2 linked regions of the Rubripirellula amarantea genome follow. The protein of the gene in region 2 binds, or shares a complex with, the protein of the main gene of each other region. Links are inferred from orthologs where the notes say so. Each region holds a gene or a part of one and is shown on either strand. Other genes may lie near its edges.

The links.
Region 1: the proteins of Pla22_RS02135 (region 2) and lpdA are in contact, whole or in part, in a crystal structure (PDB 1EBD), measured with the Geobacillus stearothermophilus proteins. The link is inferred for Rubripirellula amarantea from one-to-one orthologs. Residues at the interface, in WP_033016211.1 of Geobacillus stearothermophilus: Ile130, Ala131, Met132, Pro133, Arg136, Arg140, Glu141, Asn155, Arg157; in WP_049624544.1 of Geobacillus stearothermophilus: Pro340, Ser341, Asp344, Tyr345, Arg403, Asp406, Val408, Glu431, Ala432, Gly433, Asp438.

What each region holds. Positions count from the first base shown.
Region 1 is NZ_SJPI01000001.1:1,803,732-1,806,904, reverse strand. What follows is about bases 1-2,849. They hold lpdA (dihydrolipoyl dehydrogenase), read left to right. Parts: upstream 1-629; coding sequence 630-2,069; downstream 2,070-2,849. Other genes in these bases: Pla22_RS06555 (WecB/TagA/CpsF family glycosyltransferase), read right to left, coding at 2,201-2,849; rpsD (30S ribosomal protein S4), read left to right, coding at 1-452. Also shown: more of Pla22_RS06555, read right to left, coding at 2,850-3,121. UniProt on the Escherichia coli protein: Lipoamide dehydrogenase is a component of the glycine cleavage system as well as of the alpha-ketoacid dehydrogenase complexes.
Region 2 is NZ_SJPI01000001.1:574,422-577,557, forward strand. Bases 92-2,903 are described here. They hold Pla22_RS02135 (2-oxo acid dehydrogenase subunit E2), read right to left. Parts: upstream 2,298-2,903; coding sequence 885-2,297; downstream 92-884. Other genes in these bases: Pla22_RS02130 (PQQ-like beta-propeller repeat protein), read right to left, coding at 92-778; aceE (pyruvate dehydrogenase (acetyl-transferring), homodimeric type), read right to left, coding at 2,371-2,903. In the rest of the region: more of Pla22_RS02130, read right to left, coding at 1-91; more of aceE, read right to left, coding at 2,904-3,136.

The sequences.
Region 1 (3,173 bases), 1.2 Mb from region 2 along the record:
TGGAAAAGCAAAAGATCAAGCACTACTACGGCCTCGGTGAACGTCAACTTCGCCGTTATTTCGATTCCGTAGGGCATAAGCCGGGCAACACCGGTGAATTGCTGCTTCTGATGTGCGAGCGCCGCCTCGACAACGTTGTCCGCCGCGTCGGGTTCACCAAGACTCGTCCCCAAGCACGTCAGGGCATTGTCCACGGTCACTTTCACGTCAACGGCGCGAAGGTTACCAAGCCCAGCTACATCCTTCGTCCTGGCGATATTATCGAAGTTCGTGGTCGCGAAAATCTTAAGAATCTGTACCGCGGCGTGATCGCCAATGCTTCGCCCGACGCACTCGATTGGGTGACTTTCGATAGCGAAAACTTGAAGGCAACTGTTCTGGGACTTCCGGGCGCAAGCGACATCAGTCTGCCCGTGGACGCCAACAGCGTCGTCGAATTCCTGTCACGCTAATTTCTTTCCATCCATTCCGGGCTCGGGCAATTCAAAAAAATGCCTGCCGCCTACAATGAGACTGCGAAAGCTCAACAATCCGCATGGACGCTTTCGTCCGTGCGGATTTTTTGTAGGCCTGTGACTCATTCGCAGCCCCCTGTCATCATCTTCCTAGTTTGGTCGAAGTCATAAATCATGCATGCTCCTGTTGTTGTTCTCGGTGGTGGTCCCGGTGGTTATGCGGCTGCCTTCTTGGCGGCTGACGAAGGCCTTGAAGTCACCATTGTTGAAGCCTCACCTACTCTCGGTGGCACCTGCTTGCTTCGTGGATGTATCCCTTCCAAAGCACTGCTGCATGTCGCGAAGGTCATCGCCGAAGTTGATGAACTACGAGCCGACTGGGGTGTGGTGTACGAGGGCAAGCCCGCAATTGATGTCGATAAGGTTCGAGCCCGCAAGGACAAGGTCATTTCCAACTTGACCGGCGGACTAGGCAATCTTGCCAAGCGACGAAACGTTACCGTGATTCAAGCTCGCGGAACGTTCGTGAATTCGACAACACTGAAACTCGAAGGCGATCACGAGTCAATTCCCGAAGGTGGTCAACTTACTTTCGATCACTGCATTCTGGCGACCGGCAGCGTCCCAGCGATGCCGCCTGTCTTTGACATCGGCAGCGACCGCGTCATGGACAGCACCGGTGCTTTGAAGCTTGTCGACATTCCCGAAACGTTGCTGGTCATTGGTGGTGGCTACATTGGCTTGGAAATGGGAAGCGTCTATGCCCATCTTGGTTCCAAAGTGTCGGTCGTTGAAATGACCGAAGGATTGCTTCCGGGTGCGGATCGAGATCTGGTCAAGCCGCTAGCGAAGAAGATCGACCAGATGTGCGAAGGTCGTGTGTTCCTGAACACGAAGGTTGGTTCGTTGTCCGAAACAGGCGACAAGATCGAAGTGACCTTTGAAGGCCCCGGTAAATTCGGTCACGAACAATTCGATCGCGTCTTGGTTAGCATTGGTCGACGCCCTGTAACGCGTGGCCTAGGTCTTGAAAACACGTCCGTCGTTGTCAACGAACGAGGCTTCGTCGAATGTGACAATCAACAACGAACTGCCGACCCACACATCTTTGCCATTGGCGATGTTGCGGGCGATCCTATGCTCGCTCACAAAGCGACCCATGAAGGACGCATCGCTGCTGAAGTGATTGCTGGAAAAGCCGTCGCCTTTGACAAAGTTGCAATTCCCGCAGTCGTGTTTACCGATCCCGAAATCGCTTGGGCGGGACTCACCGAGGAAGAAGCCAAACGCGATGGCATTGAAGTTGAAGTCAATGTTTATCCATGGGCGGCCAGCGGTCGGGCTCAAGCTTTGGGAATCACAAATGGCCTTACCAAGTGGCTTGTTGATCCCAACACCCAACGTGTTTTAGGCTGCGGTATTGTCGGCAGTGGGGCTGGCGAATTGATTGCTGAAGCGGTGCTGGCGATCGAGATGGGCTGCGAAGTACACGACATCACCGACAGCATTCACCCACACCCAACGCTTAGCGAGACGTTGATGAACGCGGGCGAAGTCCACTTTGGTACGGCTACTGAGATCTACAAGCCGAAGAAGAAACCAGCGGCCGTATAGGAACTTCCCAGCCATAAACTTTAGCAAGCCGCTAATAACGAACAGACAGTCGACACCATTTGGGATCCTGTCTGGTGAGCGTTTTGGCAAACTGAAGCGAGTTTGCCCAACGCCTTGCTGCTGGAAATCGTCTATTCCCACATGCCCCATTTGATCACGGCACGTTTCCAATCTTCGATGAGTGCCGTCAGTAGAAACGTGGCATTGGACCAATAGCGAGGAATCAATCGCTTGGGGTCCGTCATCATGCGATACCCCCATTCCATGCCAGTCTTCTGACACCACCGGGGTGCTCGTGTTGCGGTACCGGCAATGAAGTCGAACGATGCCCCCAGTTGAATGCTCACGGGCACGCCTAGCTTCGCGTAGTTTTCATGGATCCACTTTTCGCCCTTGGGTTGACCAAAGGCAACCAATAGAAGTTTCGCGCCGGATTCACGAATGCGAGCGGCTTGGCTTGCGCGTTCTAACTCGCTGAGTTCACGGTAGGGAGGTGATTCCACGCCGGCGACCTTGAGCCCCGGGAACTGCTTGGTCAATTTCTCTGCCGCCGTTGCTCCCACACCGGGCATTCCACCTAGGAAGTAAATGCCCCAACCCTTTTTGGCTGCCATCTCAGCAAGCGTGTAGATCATTTCGCTACCAGCGACTCGCTCGGGCAGTGGATGTTCACCGATGCGACTTCGCCAGACGATTGGCTGACCATCAGCGAGAATCAAATCGGCATCGCGTGTAACCTCCGGCATCGCGGCATCGCGATGATGCAACATCACGTAATTCAGATTTGCGGTGATTACGTAGCTAGGTGCGTCTCGCTCAATCAATTCACCAATTTTTTCAACCGCTTCTTCAAGCGTGACGTTATCGAAAGGCACGTCCCAAACCATTGTCCGCGAGGGAGCTTGCCATGGCTTCCTCGTTGCCGGCGCGCCCGCAGTCGTCGTGTTTTTCGTATCGGCTGACACGGGCAGGACGACCGTGGGCGGAACCACCACGGGTGGCGTAACCAAGGCCGGAAAATCATGGTTGGGGTTGGACGGCGTGATCGACATGAACTTGGAAACGAAAAACGAGAAGACGGACCCACTGCGCTTAACCCTAGAA
Region 2 (3,136 bases):
GTTGCTTTCCCGTTTTGGGATCGTATCCGTAGGCCGCATGACTGGCGGCACTGACCAAGGTATGGCGACGGCCGGTATTGATGACGACCGGCGTTGAAAACGAAAAGGTCCGTTCGCCTTGATCATCTCGTGGCGTTCGCCATTGCTCGCTTCCCGTCGCGGAATCGAGTGAGACAACAAACGCCTGATCGCCACCGTCACAATTAAAGATCAGTTGATCATTCCACAAGATCGGTGAACCACCACTCCCATGCACTGGAGCATACTCGACCGTTCGCTGCCAAAGGACATTCCCATCCAAATCGAGGGCTGCAGTTCCGTAGGCACCAAAGTGAACGAACAACCGATCGTCGGTGACGATCGGCGTACCACTGGCGTGTGAATTTTTTGGATGGATCGAAACACCGGCTGGAACCTGAGAGGTTTCCTGATCCCAGATGACCTGTCCCGTTGCTAGGTCCAAACACATCGCCCGCAGTGAATAAGGATTGGTCGTCTGCTTGGAAAATTTTTCCTCGACGCTAACGACCTCTTCGCCAACTGGCACCGCAGTGGTCACATAGATGCGATTACCGCGAACGACCGGCGACGACCAAGCCTTGCCTGGCAAATCGGACTTCCAAACGACGCCATTGGTCGGCGAAACATCCGTTGGAACGTCCGTAGCGTCGGACACGGCCAGTCCGGTTGGGCCTCGAAAGTACGTCCAGTCCTCAGCCATGGTAGCCGAGCATAGAACGAGAACCATCCAGAAGGTACTAAGAAGTTTCAACGGCATCGGGCAAATCTCGTAGGCAAAGGGCGTGAGATCGCTCACGCAAATGGTGAGCGATACTCGGAACTGCTACGTTTTATCCGATCCCGGACGCCAGAACTAGTTTCGACTACAGAGCCAAAAGCAATCGGCTGGGAGCTTCAAGATAACCGATCACGTCGTTGAGGAATCGTGCCGCCGTACCACCGTCAACCAAACGATGGTCATAAGACAAGCTCAGAGGCATCATCAAACGAGGTTTAATCGAGTCATCGGGCATTACCACAGGAAGCTTGCGACTACGTCCGACAAGCAAGATAGCGACCTCGGGAACATTCACGATGGGCGTCGAATACTGACCACCAATCGCACCAAGGTTGCTGATGGTGAAGGAACCGCCCTTCAAATCATTGACTCCGAAATTACCGCCACGAACCTTGCCTGCCATTTCTGCAAGCGAGCGAGTGACCTCAGGAACCGCCATCCGGTCAGCGTTCTTCATGACGGGAACGACGAGCCCACGGTCGGTATCAACTGCGATACCAACGTTGACGTAGTTCTTGTAGATGATCTGCTCGTTTTGCTCGTCGATGATGGCGTTCATCGAAGGATGATGACGAAGCGCTGTCGCGACGGCTTTGATCAAGAACGGCATCGTGGTCAGCTTTAAGCCTTGAGCCGCATAGTCATCTTTACTCGATTGACGCAATTGTTCCAAGTTGGTGATATCAGCATCATCGAAGTTGGTCACGCGAGGAACCGTCGACCAACTTGCGTGCATCTGACGCGAGATCGTCTTGCGAATCTTGCTCATCCGTTCCACGCTGATCGGACCGAAGTCATCTGCATCAGCGGTACCAGGAAGCGGCTGTGAGGACGAGGCAGCACCGGGTGAAGCGGCCGAAGCCGCTGGTGCTGCGGCAGCGGATTTACTGGCCGATCGAACAACGGCTAGCACGTCATCGCGAGTGATCCGCCCGCCATCCGCTGAACCAGTGACGTTCGCCAAGTCGACACCTACTTCGCGAGCGAAACGACGAATCGCAGGTCCGGCTGCGATGTTGCCAGACGAGGCCGATGCTAAGGGAGCAGCCGGCTCGGGTGCTGGCGGTGCAACCGGGGCCGGGGTTGCTGCTGGAGCCGGAGTAACGGGTGCTGGAGCAGCCGGTGCTGGAGCAGCCGGTGCTGGTTCAGGCGTCTTCGCCACTGGCGTAGCAGGTGCAGATGGCTGAGGTGCTGGTGGTTCCGGTGCCTTCGCAGCCGGTTCTTTAGGAGCCTCGGGGGCGGCAGGTGCCGCGGCGCCTTCGGCAGCTTCCACTTCAAGTAGACCTCCACCGATCGCCACCGTATCGCCTTCAGCCACCAAGATTTTCGTAACCTTGCCACCTAACGACGACGGAACGGGAACCGTTGCCTTGTCGGTTTCCATCTCAACGACGTCTTGACCGGCAGTGATGACATCACCCACCGAAACAAAAATTTCAAGCACATCGCCTGATTCGATGCCGTCGCCAAGTTCGGGAAGTTTTACTTCGGTTGCCATAAGAGATAGGTGTTAAGAATTAGGTATTGAAATAGGGTTCTAGCAAACGAGAGAGCGATCACACGCCGTCTCGTTAAGCGAAGTACGGATTCGGTTTCTCGGCATCAAATCCGAGATCTTTGATCGCCGCAGCGACCTCCTTCGAATCAAAGACGCCAGCCTTCGACAAACGGCTCAACGCAGCAATCGTGATAGATTCCGCATCGACTTCAAAGTGACGGCGAAGGGCTTCTCGAGTTTCGCTGCGGCCCATGCCATCGGTACCTAGGACGTAATAATCGCCTGGGATCCACGGCTGAAGCTGCTCGCCGAGTGCCTTGACGTAATCGCTGGACGAAATGAACGGTCCTTCGACTCCCTCAAGCACTTCCTCGATGTAACTTTTGCGAGGCGTTTCAGTGGGGTGCAGCATGTTCCAACGATCGCAAGCATCTGCATCGCGCCGCAGTTGAGTGTACGACGTCACGCTCCAAACATCGCTGGCGATGTTGTATTGCTCGGCGAGAATCTCTTGCGCTTTCAATGCACAATTGAGGATAGCACCGCTGCCGAATAGTTGAACGCGTGCTTTCGCCGAGTCGACTTCGCGACTTTGGAACTTGTAGATTCCCTTGATGATGCCTTCGGCACAACCTTCAGGCATCGACGGATGCTCGTACTCATCGTTTTCGGCGGTGATGTAATAGATGCACTCTTCGCCATCCTGGTACATCCGCTTGAGGCCTTCCTGGATGATCACGATCACTTCGTAGGCGAACGCCGGATCGTAGGAACGGACCGTCGGGAAGGCAATTGCGTTAAGCAAGCTGTGCCCGTCTTGGTGTTGAAGGCCTTCACCG